3 regions of the Mesorhizobium australicum WSM2073 genome follow, and region 1 is predicted to be linked to each of the others. Evidence: predicted binding sites of a transcription regulator. Region 1 holds the regulator's gene; each other region holds the start of a gene.
What was found. Region 1 encodes LexA, which represses DNA repair genes until DNA is damaged. Its sites were predicted from a motif close to TGTTCNNNNTGTGTTCNG; they were not measured.
Positions count from the first base shown of each region.

Region 2: MESAU_RS06720 (helicase-related protein) is a predicted target of LexA. The motif match lies at 1,759-1,776, and genes of this name have one in related genera.
Region 3: MESAU_RS25200 (PA0069 family radical SAM protein) is a predicted target of LexA. The motif match lies at 1,906-1,923, and genes of this name have one in related genera.

Region 1 covers NC_019973.1:4,107,190-4,111,401, reverse strand. Annotated here, with positions in the region: gene MESAU_RS19685 (ABC transporter substrate-binding protein) at 1-612, opposite strand, end outside; gene MESAU_RS19680 (GntR family transcriptional regulator) at 763-1,536, shown strand; gene lexA (transcriptional repressor LexA) at 1,947-2,690, shown strand; gene MESAU_RS19670 (ComEC/Rec2 family competence protein) at 2,684-4,212, opposite strand, start outside.
Region 2 covers NC_019973.1:1,415,177-1,419,388, forward strand. Annotated here, with positions in the region: gene MESAU_RS06720 (helicase-related protein) at 1-1,592, opposite strand, end outside; gene MESAU_RS31075 (hypothetical protein) at 1,908-2,126, opposite strand; gene phbB (acetoacetyl-CoA reductase) at 2,323-3,048, opposite strand; gene MESAU_RS06730 (acetyl-CoA C-acetyltransferase) at 3,156-4,212, opposite strand, start outside.
Region 3 covers NC_019973.1:5,221,999-5,226,210, reverse strand. Annotated here, with positions in the region: gene MESAU_RS25205 (ribonuclease HII) at 1-524, opposite strand, end outside; gene MESAU_RS25200 (PA0069 family radical SAM protein) at 677-1,831, opposite strand; gene MESAU_RS25195 (glycosyltransferase) at 1,982-2,509, shown strand; gene moaB (molybdenum cofactor biosynthesis protein B) at 2,538-3,092, opposite strand; gene MESAU_RS25185 (4-(cytidine 5'-diphospho)-2-C-methyl-D-erythritol kinase) at 3,079-4,002, opposite strand; gene MESAU_RS25180 (membrane protein) at 4,008-4,193, opposite strand.

The sequences.
Region 1 (4,212 bases):
ATTGACGTTGTCGATGCCGACCTCCACCACCTCGAAACCGGCGGCCGGTGCCGCCGCCTTGATCTTTTCGACCAAGGCAACGTCATTGGCCTCACCGGGATTATAAGGCACGCCGAAGCGCTTGGCGTTCGGCAGCAGCTTCTTGGTGAAGGCCATCACCGCGGCGACGTCCTGCAGATCGCTGGCGCCGGTCATGCCTTCGTCTCCGGCGTCCCATGACGGCACCAGCTTGGCCGCCACCGGATCGGTGACCGCGGCAAAAACGATCGGAATGCCGGAACCGGCGAGCGCTTTCTTGGCGATCTGTGAGACCGGCGTGGTGATGGTGTAGATCAGCTTGGGCTGCTCGGCCTGCAGCTTGGCGATCATCTGCGGCACCAGCGACGCATCGAAATTGGTGTGGCTCTCCGTGTAGACGACGTCCTTGCCCTCGACGAAGCCGTTATCCGTCAGCGCCTTCTTGAAGCCGGCTATGGCGGCGTTCAATTGCGGATGCTCGCCGAAATTGGCAATGCCGATACGGATCTGATCGGCCGCGGCACTGCCGGCACTGACCATCAATGCGCCTGCCAGGGCCAAGCCCGACAACCAAGCGGATTTCGACTTCAACATCATTTCCTCCCAGATTTGATCAGGGCCGCTTGGAAACGCGGCTACTACGGCGATCATGGTGAGTCCGCTGGTCTGTGTCAAACATTATATATAATTGTTGCTGTGACGCACTATCATATATACTTTTCGCCAGACGACGGATTGATCACCATGCTGAATGAAACGAGTTCCACAAAAACGGAAGCCGCCTATCAGCTGTTGCGGCGCGACATCCTGACCACGCGCCTCATGCCCGGCGCCCCGCTCAAACTGAGTGCGCTGCGCGGCACCTATGGCGTCGGCTGGACACCGTTGCGCGAAGCCCTGTCGCGGCTCGAGGCCGAACGCCTGGTCACCGCGATCAGCAATCGTGGTTTTGCCGTGGCTCCGGTGTCGCGGGCCGAGCTGGAGGATCTGGCACGCGCCAGGATGGTGGTCGAGATACCCCTGTTCCTCGAATCGATGGAAAAAGGCGGCAGGGAGTGGGAGGATGCCGTGGTCACCGCCCACTACCGGCTCTCGCGTTGCAAGACGGCGGTCGACGATCCCTCGGACGCGGCCGTCGACAGATGGGACGAGAACCACGAGGCTTTCCATGCGGCGCTGCTGAGCGCCGCCACATGCGACTGGCTGTTGCGGTTCCGCTCGACGATCTCGGATCAGCTGCGCCGGCATCATCGCTTCCTTGGTCTGGCGCCGACACTGCGGGCCGCGGCCGGCCTCAAGGATGGCTATGAAGAGGCAATCGAAGCGCTACGCGAAGCGATTGCGATCGAACACCATACCGCGATCATGGAAGCGGCGCTCGACCGTGACGTCGAGCGGGCCAAGGCGCTGATGACGGCGCATATCGGCTACACACTGCACGTCTATGTCCACAGCGAAGACAGCGGCGCTACCAGATACGCCGCTCGCGCCGGCAGCTTGAAGGCGGGTTCGGGATAACTTCAGCGCTTCCGCGACGCCTATTCGAACGCGCTGGCCGGAGTGCGCCGAACGCCCCGATCCATGGCCGCCCGAAGCTACCAATCGTTGGCATTTTGGTTTCGTTTCGTTCCGCGAATAATGGCTCCGCGAATTATACGTCCCTCCGAGGAGAAGCCTTCCAACTAACTGATGCCAAAGCCTCGTCGGCGGATGGGCCACAGGCCATTAACCAAAACGATTTCAATGCGCCTGCCGACGGCGGAAAGGACTGGTTGCCGCCCGCCGTCGCGGGCAAAAAACTTCAGACCCCTTAACAAATTCATTAAACTTTAAACGGTTGCAGAACACAACTGGAACAGATAGTGTTTGTTCTGGGTTTGTTTTTTCGATTCTGGTTCAACCTTTCGTTCAATGTCTTGGGGGCCGCCATGCTGACACGCAAGCAACATGAACTGCTGATGTTCATCCACGAACGGCTCAAGGAAAGCGGGATACCGCCTTCCTTCGACGAGATGAAGGAAGCACTCGATCTTGCCTCCAAGTCGGGGATCCATCGCCTGATCACGGCCCTGGAGGAGCGCGGCTTCATTCGCCGGCTACCCAATCGGGCGCGCGCGCTGGAAGTGCTGCGGCTGCCGGACTCGATCGCGCCGGGCCTCAATGCGGCAAAGAAGTTCTCGCCAAGCGTCATCCAAGGCAGCCTTGGCCAAGGCAGTCTCGGACGCCAGATCAGGCCGGCCGCTGCGCCTTCGCGCCTGCCCGCGGCCGGCAACGACGACGACGCGGTTTCAGCCGTGTCCATCCCGGTCATGGGCCGTATCGCCGCCGGTGTGCCGATCGATGCCATCCAGCATCAGACGCATTCGATCTCGGTGCCGCCGGACATGATCATGGGCGGCGAGCACTATGCGTTGGAGGTCAAGGGCGACTCGATGATCGAGGCTGGTATCTTCGATGGAGACACGGTCATTATCCGCAATGCCGACACGGCAAGCCCGGGCGAAATTATCGTGGCACTGGTCGACGAAGAGGAAGCGACACTGAAGCGGTTCCGCCGCAAAGGCGCTTCGATCGCGCTCGAGGCCGCCAATCCAGCCTACGAAACGCGCATTTTCGGGCCGGACAGGGTCAAGGTACAAGGCAAGCTGGTCGGGTTGATCAGGCGCTACTGAACCGGCTTGTTATCGGGCTTGTCGGGTTTTTTGTACGGCGGCAGCCCCCTCGCCTCGCGTGAGAATTTTCGCTGTTCGTGCCAGGGCCGGTATGGTCCGTCGACGGCAAACGCGATCGCGGCCCGGGTCGTGGCCGACTGGGGATTGAAGAAGACGGCAGCGCTTCCCTTGCGGGCGAGCTGCCGTTTGGTGACGACGAGAACCAGTGGATTGTGGCAGGCGTCATAGGCGGTTGCGTCATTGACGATGATCAGGTCGGCGAAAGCGCAGGCTTTCCAGGTGGTCTTGCGGTCCTCGACATAGGCAATGATCGCGCCGGAAGGGTGCCTGGCAAGGCACAGGCCTTCGCGGCAGTAGAAGGGCGATCCCGGCGGCAGGTCGGTGGGACTGGCAACATCGAATTGCCTGTCTGTCGTGTCGAACATTTCCGGTTTGACGATTGTTTCGGAGATCAGGGCGCGCTTCCAGTTGTCGGTTGCGAATTCGTTCGGACGTTCCCGGTTGACGGCCAGTTCGCCATTGCCGATCGGCAGCGCGACCAGCCGCGCATCTTCCGAGATCAGCACATCGGGCGCGCGTGTGTGCGACACAGTCAACAGGCCGGCGAGCGCGAATGGCAGCGCCGCGAGCCGCAGCCATGTCGTCGCCATCGTCGCGATAACCAGCGCGACGGTGACCAGCAGCACGGATTGCTGCGAAATCAGCCCGACTCCATCGACCGGAGAGCGCTCCGATATCCACGCCGACACGGCGATCATTGCTGTCAGGCCCTTGCCCATGAGGTAGAGAGCCGGCCAATCCAGTCCGAATGGCATCAACAGCGCGCTGGCGACGGCCAGGAACATCACGACCGACACGATAGGCATCACGGCCAGATTGGCGAACAGGCTGAGCGGCGATACCCGCTGGAAATGCCAGATGGCAAACAGTGCCGTGGCGCTGCCGGCGATAATGGACGTCATGGCCAATCCACCTGTCGCCAGCAGGAATTTTCGCGTCAGGAACCCGGGCAGCGATCGCTTTGGCGGCGGTGGCCGCGTCTTTCCCGCACGGTGATCGGCCCAGCCGGCATAAGCGCCAACCAGGGCCGCGGTCGCGGCGAACGACATCTGAAAGCTCGGGCCGACGACCTCGTGCGGCGAGACCAGGATGACGGCGATCGCCGAGATCCCCAGATTGCGCATGGTCAGCGCAGCGCGATCGAAGAAGACGGCAATCAGCATCACCGCCAGCATGATGAAGCTGCGTTCGGCGGCAACGACGACACCGGAAATGATGAGATAGGCCGCGATCGAGAACAGTGCGGCGGCGGCCGCGTATTTCTTCACCGGCCGGCGCGCGGAAAAGTCTGGAAACAGCGCGAAGGCACCACGCAGCAGACCCATGATGGTGCCGGCCACAAGCGCCATATGCAGTCCCGAAATAGAGATGATGTGATAGATGCCGGTACGCCGCATCGCTTCATTGATTTCATCGGGTATGCCGGCGCGCACGCCGACGATCAGCGCCGCCGCGATCTCGC
Region 2 (4,212 bases), 2.7 Mb from region 1:
GCGTCTTCGCCGCCGGCGGTCTGGTCGGCGGTGAAGCGGAACCCTTGCAACTCGCCGACATGATGGCCTTCGACAAGGACGGTTCCGGTAGGACTGATTTCGGCTTCAGGCATGGTATTTTCTCTAAGGCGCCGCATGAGGACGGAAGTCCTGCGGTCTACGAAGCGTTTCGTCAACCGCTCATGCAGCGCATCCGACAATCTGTCTTCGATTTCGCGCGTCTTTTCCTGCCAGTGTGCCTGATCGGCCAGCCAGCCGGGCCGGTTCGACACGAATGTCCAGGTGCGGATCTGGGCGATGCGGTGCGACAGCGTGTCGATGTCGCCCTCGGTGGTGTCGGCGCGGCGCACCTGTTCGGCCATGTAGTTCTCGTCGACATGGCCCTGCCGGGCGAGGTCCATGTAGATCGAGGCGATGAGGTCGGCATGCTGGGCAGGCGCGATCTTGCGATAGTCGGGCAGGGCGCAGGCTTCCCACAGCAGCGCCACGCGCTTGGCGTTGGTGGCGAGCGCGCGGATGTCTTCGTCGCGGGAGAGATGTTCGAGCGCTTGCGCATCGACGGCCGGCAGCGCGCGTGTCAGGCCCTCGACCGGAGCGTTGGTTTCGATCGAGCGCTTCAGCGCATCGAGGCTGGCGAAATCGAATTGGGCGGTGCGCCACTGCAGCACCTTCACTGGGTCGAAGTCATGGCCCTCTATCTTCTGGACCAGGTCCTCGTCCAGCGGATCGACCTGGCCGGTGACGCCGAACGTGCCATCGCGCAGATGCCGGCCGGCGCGGCCGGCGATCTGGCCGAGTTCGGCCGCCGTCAGATTGCGGTACTGGTAGCCGTCGAACTTGCGGTTCTGGGCGAAGGCGACATGGTCGAGGTCGAGGTTGAGGCCCATGCCAATCGCATCGGTGGCAATGAGATAGTCGACATCGCCCGATTGGAACAGCGCCACCTGAGCATTGCGGGTGCGGGGCGACAGCGCCCCGAGCACGACGGCCGCACCACCCTGCTGGCGGCGGATGAGTTCGGCGATGGCATAGACCTCGTCGGCGGAGAAGGCAACGATCGCGGTGCGCCTGGGCAAGCGGGTCAGTTTCTTGGAGCCGGCATAGGCCAGATGCGACAGCCGCGGCCGCGTCACTACCGAGACGCCTTTCAGCAAGCGCTGCAGGATACCGTGCATGGTGGCGGCACCAAGCAGCAGCGTCTCCTGACGGCCGCGCAGATGCAGGATGCGATCGGTGAAGATATGGCCGCGTTCGAGGTCGCCGGCCAGTTGCACCTCGTCGATGGCAACAAAGGCGGCGTCGGTTTCACGCGGCATGGCTTCGACGGTGCAGACCGAATATCTGGCGCCCGGCGGCTGGATCTTCTCCTCGCCGGTGATCAGCGCCACTTTGTTGGCACCGACCTTTTCGCAGACGCGCGTGTAGACCTCGCGGGCCAGCAGCCTCAGCGGCAGGCCGATGATACCGGTTTCGTGCGCCACCATGCGCTCGATGGCGAGATGGGTCTTGCCGGTATTGGTCGGCCCAAGCACGGCGGTCACGTCGCGGCCCGACAGGATCAGCGGCTCGGTGTGTTTCGGCTGGATGTTCATCGGCTCGGAAATAAGGCTTTCTGGCCTCTCGTGGTCGGGAGCGTGCCAGGACGGCGCGTATGACAGCCGACACATAGGGATTTCGGGCGCGAAGCGAAAGCAGAATGTTCCGGCAGGGTTCCGGAGACGCCCGCCTCACTCCGCAAATCAGCCCCTGCTTAACAGTTGGAACGAGTCTGGAACGAATCAGCGACGAATCGGCGACTCCGTAAGATTCAGCTTTTGTTCACGGCTAGATATGGATTTCGTGACCACGAGTCTCACCACATGCTGAATCACCGAACTGGCCCGTTTTATGCTGGGCGGGTCCTGCCGTTAACTTTCGCCGGGAACGATGAGGGCGATTCGGTGCGCGCCCGTTAAACTTATGAAACTGTTAATCTTTCTAAACTCGACGTTAAAGAATAGCAGCTTATCCCAGCCATTAATCTTAACATTGGGCTCAAAGCCGGAACGAATCGGCGACAAAGCAGCGCCGGCCGTATTTTCTCTTTTTGTTCCCTCAATATCTTGTCTTGTGAACAGCTTATCCACCGAGAATCCACAGGCTTAATCACAGGGTTCGCGCAGACGCGCCTACCGGCATTAACCTTTGCGTGCCGGATTGGGGCATTGCGTCACAGCGGCGTCTTCCAAGAGTCAGGCGCCATTTGGAAGCGGACCGATTTTCCGGTCCGCTTATCGCAGGGCACGCATGGATCCGCAGCGTTGGACTGCGCGAGCAGACGTCTCAGACGAAGTATTGGCCGCCATTGGCGGTGAGGGTCGAGCCGGTGATGAAGCCGGCATCTTGCGAAGCGAGGAAGACCACGCAGCGCGCGATCTCTTCCGGTTCGCCAAGGCGGCCGACCGGAATTTGCGGGATGATGCGCTCGTTGAGCACCTTTTCGTCGATTGCCTTGACCATCTCGGTGGCGATGTAGCCAGGGCAGATGACGTTGACGGTGATGCCCGCGCGGGCACCTTCCTGGGCGAGCGCCTTCGAGAAGCCGATGTCGCCGGCCTTGGCGGCGGAGTAATTGACCTGACCGGCCTGGCCCTTCTGGCCGTTGATCGAGGAGATGGTGATGACGCGGCCGAACTTGCGGTCGCGCATGCCGCCCCACAACGGATGGGTCATATTGAAGACACCGGACAGATTGGTATCGATCACCTCTTTCCACTGCTCGCGGGTGATCTTGTGGAACATGGCGTCGCGGGTGATGCCGGCATTGTTGACCAGCACCGAGACAGGGCCGAGGTCGGCCTCGACTTGTTTGATACCGGCCGCGCAAGCGTCATAGTCGGCGACCGACCATTTGTAGACCGGAATGCCGGTCTGCGCCTTGAACTTCGCCGCCGCCTCGTCGTTGCCGGCGTAGTTCGCGGCAACCGAATAGCCGGCGTTCTTCAAAGCGATCGAGATCGCCGCGCCGATGCCACGCGATCCACCCGTGACGATTGCAACCTTGGTCATGCATTTCCCCTTTTTGAAATTGCCCTGTTGTCGGGCTTGGCAGGCACTGGATTTGCTACAGGCACCACATGTGAAACGGGCGGCTTGCGCCGCCCGTCCAAAGTCTATCAGAAAGCCTCCACGCACATGGCGACGCCCATGCCGCCGCCGATGCATAGGGTGGCCAGTCCCTTCTTGGCGCCGCGCCGGCGCATTTCGAAGACCAGCGTGTTGAAGATGCGGGCGCCCGAGGCGCCGATCGGGTGGCCGATGGCGATGGCGCCGCCATTGACATTGACGATCGAGGGATCCCAGCCCATGTCCTTGTTGACGGCGCAGGCCTGTGCGGCGAACGCCTCATTGGCCTCGACAAGGTCGAGATCCCCTGCCGACCAACCGGCCCGTTCCAAGGCCTTGCGTGAAGCGGGAATGGGTCCGGTGCCCATGATCGCCGGATCGACGCCGGCGGTCGCCCAGGAGGCGATGCGCGCCAGCGGGGTGATGCCACGCCTTGCGGCTTCCGCTTCGCTCATCAGCAGCGCGCCGGCGGCACCATCATTGATGCCGGAGGCATTGGCGGCGGTCACCGTGCCATCCTTGTCGAAGGCCGGCTTCAGCTTGGTCATGGCATCGATCGTGGCGCCGTGGCGGATGTATTCGTCCTGATCGACAACCGTATCGCCCTTCTTGCCCTTGATGGTGAAGGCGACGATCTCGTCCTTGAACTTGCCCGCCTTCTGCGCGGCCTCGGCCTTGTTCTGGGAAGCCAGTGCGAACTGGTCCTGGTCGTCGCGGGTGATCTGGAACTGGCGGGCGACGTTCTCGGCGGTGTTGCCCATGTGGTAGCCATTGAAGGCGTCCCACAGCCCGTCCTTGATCATGGTGTCGATCATCTTGTAGTCGCCCATCTTGACGCCGGCGCGCAGGTGCTCGGCGTGCGGCGACAGCGACATCGATTCCTGGCCGCCGGCAATGATTACCTTGGCGTCGCCGGTGGCGATCTGCTGCATGCCGAGCGCGATGGCGCGCAGGCCCGAACCGCAAACCTGGTTGAGGCCCCAGGCGGTGGTCTCCTTGGGCAGTCCGGCAAGGATCGAGGCCTGGCGGGCCGGGTTCTGGCCTTGCGCCGCGGTCAGCACCTGGCCGAGGATGACCTCGTCGATCTCGGCCGGTTCGACCCCGGCA
Region 3 (4,212 bases), 1.1 Mb from region 1:
TTGCCGCAGCCGCGCATCATGCGGTCGCGCATGACCTTGGCGACGATCGAGGCTGCGGCGATCGATTGGGAGCGCTGGTCGCCCTTGATCAGCGCGCGCCCCTCGCAGGGCAATCCCGGCGGCACGTCGCGCCCATCCGCGAGCGCGAGCTTAGCCTGCACCGGCAGCCCGACCAGTGCGCGGCGCATCGCTTCGAGGCTCGCCTTGAGGATGTTGGTGCCATCGATGCCCTCGGCGCTGATCGACGCCATCGATACGCCGAGAGCGGAGCCGATGATGTGCAGGAACAGCGCTTCGCGCTGCAGGTGGCTAAGCCGCTTGGAATCGTCGAGACCCTCGGGAATATTGGCGGGGTCGAGCACCACTGCCGCCGCGACCACGGGACCCGCGAGCGGGCCGCGACCGGCTTCGTCCATCCCCGCGACCGGCCACAAACCATCGGCCATCGCCTTCGTCTCGAAGGAGAAATCGGGTTTCTCGACGATTTCGAAGAGAGGCGGAGAATCAGAACGCGCGCGAGCCATGTTGCGGCGAGGTTCGCATCGGCTCCGATTCTCCGCAAGTCCCTCCGGGTCGGGTGGGGCGCCGGACCGGGAGGGCACCGTCTGCAGGCCGGGGCAGGCCGGACGGGATTTCTTTGCCACGGCGGCAATGAACAGCCGAGGCGATTTTCGGTTCAGAGCAGCATCAACTGCTCCTGGTCCTTGCCGGCAGCGACGAACTGGTCGGTCCGCAGTGTACGCCGCTCGGCATTGAGGCCGAGCCGCTTGGCGGTGATTTCGAAGCGCCGGCCGATCTGCCAGGCATAGGGCCCGGCGCCCTTCATGCGCTTGCCCCATTCCGAATCGTAGTCCTTGCCGTCGCGCATCGAACGGACCAGCGACATGACGTGGCGGTAGCGGTCGGGATAGTGGCGCAGCAGCCAATCCTTGAAGATCGGGCTGACCTCCAGCGGCAGGCGCAGCACCACATAGCCGGCTTCGCGCGCCCCGGCATGGTGCGCCGAGTCGAGGATGCGTTCCATCTCCTGGTCGGTCAGGCCCGGAATGATCGGCGCCACCATCACCGAAGCGGGGATACCGGCATCCGAAAGCTGCCTGATCGCCTCCAGCCGCTTGGTCGGCGTCGATGCCCGAGGTTCCATCGTCCTGGCCAGCATGCGGTCAAGCGTCGTCACCGACAGCGCCACCTTGGCCAAGCCCCGCTCCGCCATGCGCGACAGAATGTCGATGTCGCGCACGACCAGGGCTGACTTGGTGACGATGCCGACCGGGTGGCCGCGCGCCTCCAGCACTTCGAGGATTTCGCGCATGATCCGGTACTGCTTCTCGATCGGCTGGTAGGGATCGGTGTTGGTGCCGATGGCGATGGTGCGCGGCTGGTAGCCATCCTTTGACAATTCCTTGTCGAGCAGGCGTGCCGCGTCGGGCTTGGCGAACAGCTTGGATTCGAAGTCCAGGCCCGGCGACAGGCCCATGAACGAGTGTGTCGGCCGCGCGAAGCAATAGACGCAACCGTGCTCGCAGCCGCGATAGGGATTGATCGACCGGTCGAAGGAGATGTCGGGCGATTCGTTGCGGGTGATGATGGTGCGCGGCTTTTCCACCTGCACCTCGGTCTTAAAGGGAGGAAGTTCCTCCAGCGAACTCCAGCCGTCGTCGAAGACATGCCGGCTGACAGGTTCGAACCGGCCGGACGGATTGATGCCTGCCGACCGGCCGCGGTTGCGGTCCGGACGGACCCGCATGCCGCTCTGCTCGATCATTGCATTGGCCATTTCGGCTCGTCCTGCTCCGAAGGCTGCAATGTCGGCTCGCATGATCGGTTCCATCTTCGCCCGCTCCCATGGACTGTCCATGTTGTGTCGAATCGCTCTGTTCATGAAATTATTCCTATTTTATCGATGAGAACAAATCAAGAACTTTCTATGGTGCGCTGCAAAAACTGGCGCCGACCAACGCTTTCCGCTATTCGGCTAATCATGCTCAGTGTTCTGATTGAAACGCACAATGACGAGGAGGGGCTCGCCCGTACGCTGGCGACGCTGATTGGCGGCGCGGTCGAGGGCGTGGTGCGTGAGGTTGTCGTCTGCGACACGGGCTCCAGTGACCAGACCCATCGCGTCGCCGAGCATGCCGGCTGCCACTATGTGGGGAGCGGGGGCATCGCCGCCGGCATCCGCCAGGCCAAGGGTGACTGGCTGCTGTTTCTCGAACCGGGTGCGAGGCTGGTGGAGGGCTGGATCGACGCCGTCGTCGCCCATACGGCCAGGCAGACAATAGCGGCCCGGTTCTCGCGGGCGCGGGGCAGCCGTCCACCGTTCCTGGCCCGGGTCTTTTCGGCAAACCGCGCGCTCGCCGACGGACTGGTGATCAGCAAGCGACAGGCGGCATCGCTGTCCAAGAATGCCGGCAGCGCCGAGGCCTTAGCGCGCGGGCTGGCGACCAGACGGCTCGACGCCGAAATCTGGCCAGCGCAGCCGAAGCAGCAGCACCGCTCTGGGGGGTGATTTTTGCAACGGCTCTGCGTGGCGTTGCTTACGACGCCGATTTGCCGCGCCGCAGATGTTCGTCCAGGCGCGGCATGATCTCGACGAAGTTACAGGGCATGTGCCGGTAATCGAGCTGTGGCTCGAGGATGCCGTCCCAGGCGTCCTTGCAGGCGCCGGGCGATCCCGGCAGCACGAAGACGAAGGTGGCGTTGACGACACCGCCGGTCGCCCGGCTCTGGATAGTCGAGGTGCCGATCTTGTCATAGGAAATGCGGTGGAACACTTCCGAAAATCCGTCCATGCGCTTTTCGAAGATCGGCTCCAGCGCCTCGGGCGTCACATCGCGTCCGGTAAAACCGGTACCGCCAGTGGTGATCACGACGTCGATGGCCTTGTCCCGCGACCACGCCAGAACGGCGTCGCGGATTTTTTCGCGGTCGTCGGTGACGATATCGCGGGCGGCCAGGATGTGGCCGGCCTTGGTAATGCGATCGGCCAGTGTCTGGCCGGATTTGTCGTCGGCCAGGCTGCGTGTGTCGGAAACAGTCAGCACCGCGATGCGCACCGGAATGAAGGCACGGCTCTCGTCAATTCTGGCCATCTCGCCCAGCCTCCGACGCCATGCTGCGCGTTGCCGCGACGAACCAGTCGGGCTGGCGGTCGCGGATCTCGGCCGCCGCGCGCTTGGCGACATTGCCGGTCTCGAACAGGCCGAAGCACGTCGCGCCCGATCCGGACATTCGTGAAAAGCCCGATCCGGCCTTATCAAGCCATGAAAGCGCCCTGCCTATGGCGGGCTGCATCGCAAGGGCTGGCCGCTCAAGATCGTTGCGGGTGATTTCCAGCCAGTTGCGCAGGCTGTGAAAATCGATGCTGCGCGGCAGCGGCGGCAGCGGCTCATTATCGCGACGGGAGAGTGCGGCGAAGATTTCCGTCGTCGAGACCGGCACGCCCGGGTTGACCAGCACGAGACCCAGTGCTGAAAAATCCGGCACCATCGACAGTTCCTCACCGATGCCGCGCGCGACCAGCGGCTTTGCCGCCAGGCACATCGGCACATCGGCGCCAAGCGAAAGACCGATCCGCGCCAGTTCGGCGCTATCGAGCTCCAGCCCCCAGCTCTCGGTCAGCCCGCGCAGCACGGCCGCCGCGTCGCTCGACCCTCCGCCCACGCCGGATGCGACCGGAAGGTTCTTTTCGAGCCTGATGCTTACCGGCGGCGTGCTCCGAACGCCGGCGGCCTGCCGCAGGGCGTCGCGGCCCTTCAGCACAAGATTGCCGCCATCGAGCGGTACGTCCGCCGCATAGCGGCCGGACACGCTGAACTCATCGGCGTCGGCCGGCGCGATCTCGATCCTGTCGCCAAAGCGCGTGAACACAGCCAGGCTTTCGATGAGATGATAGCCGTCGGCGCGCCTGCCGGTGACGTGCAAAGCTAGGTTTATCTTGGCGGGTGCGGCCCATGTCCGGACACGCTGACCCGATTCCGCAGTCTCGATTGCGAGTGAAATGAGGGTCAGTCCTTGGCCAGCCGGTATTCGCCGGTCTGCGGATCCTTGACCAGCGTTCCCATCGCGCCGTTGGCCGCCTGTTTTTCGGTGCGCCGCACCTTGGCCGTCACGCGTTCAGCCTCGCGCACGAAGGTGCGGTAACCGAAATAGGCGGCGACGCCGACGACGGCGAAAAAAATGAGCTGCGGCATGTCAAACTCCTACCACGCT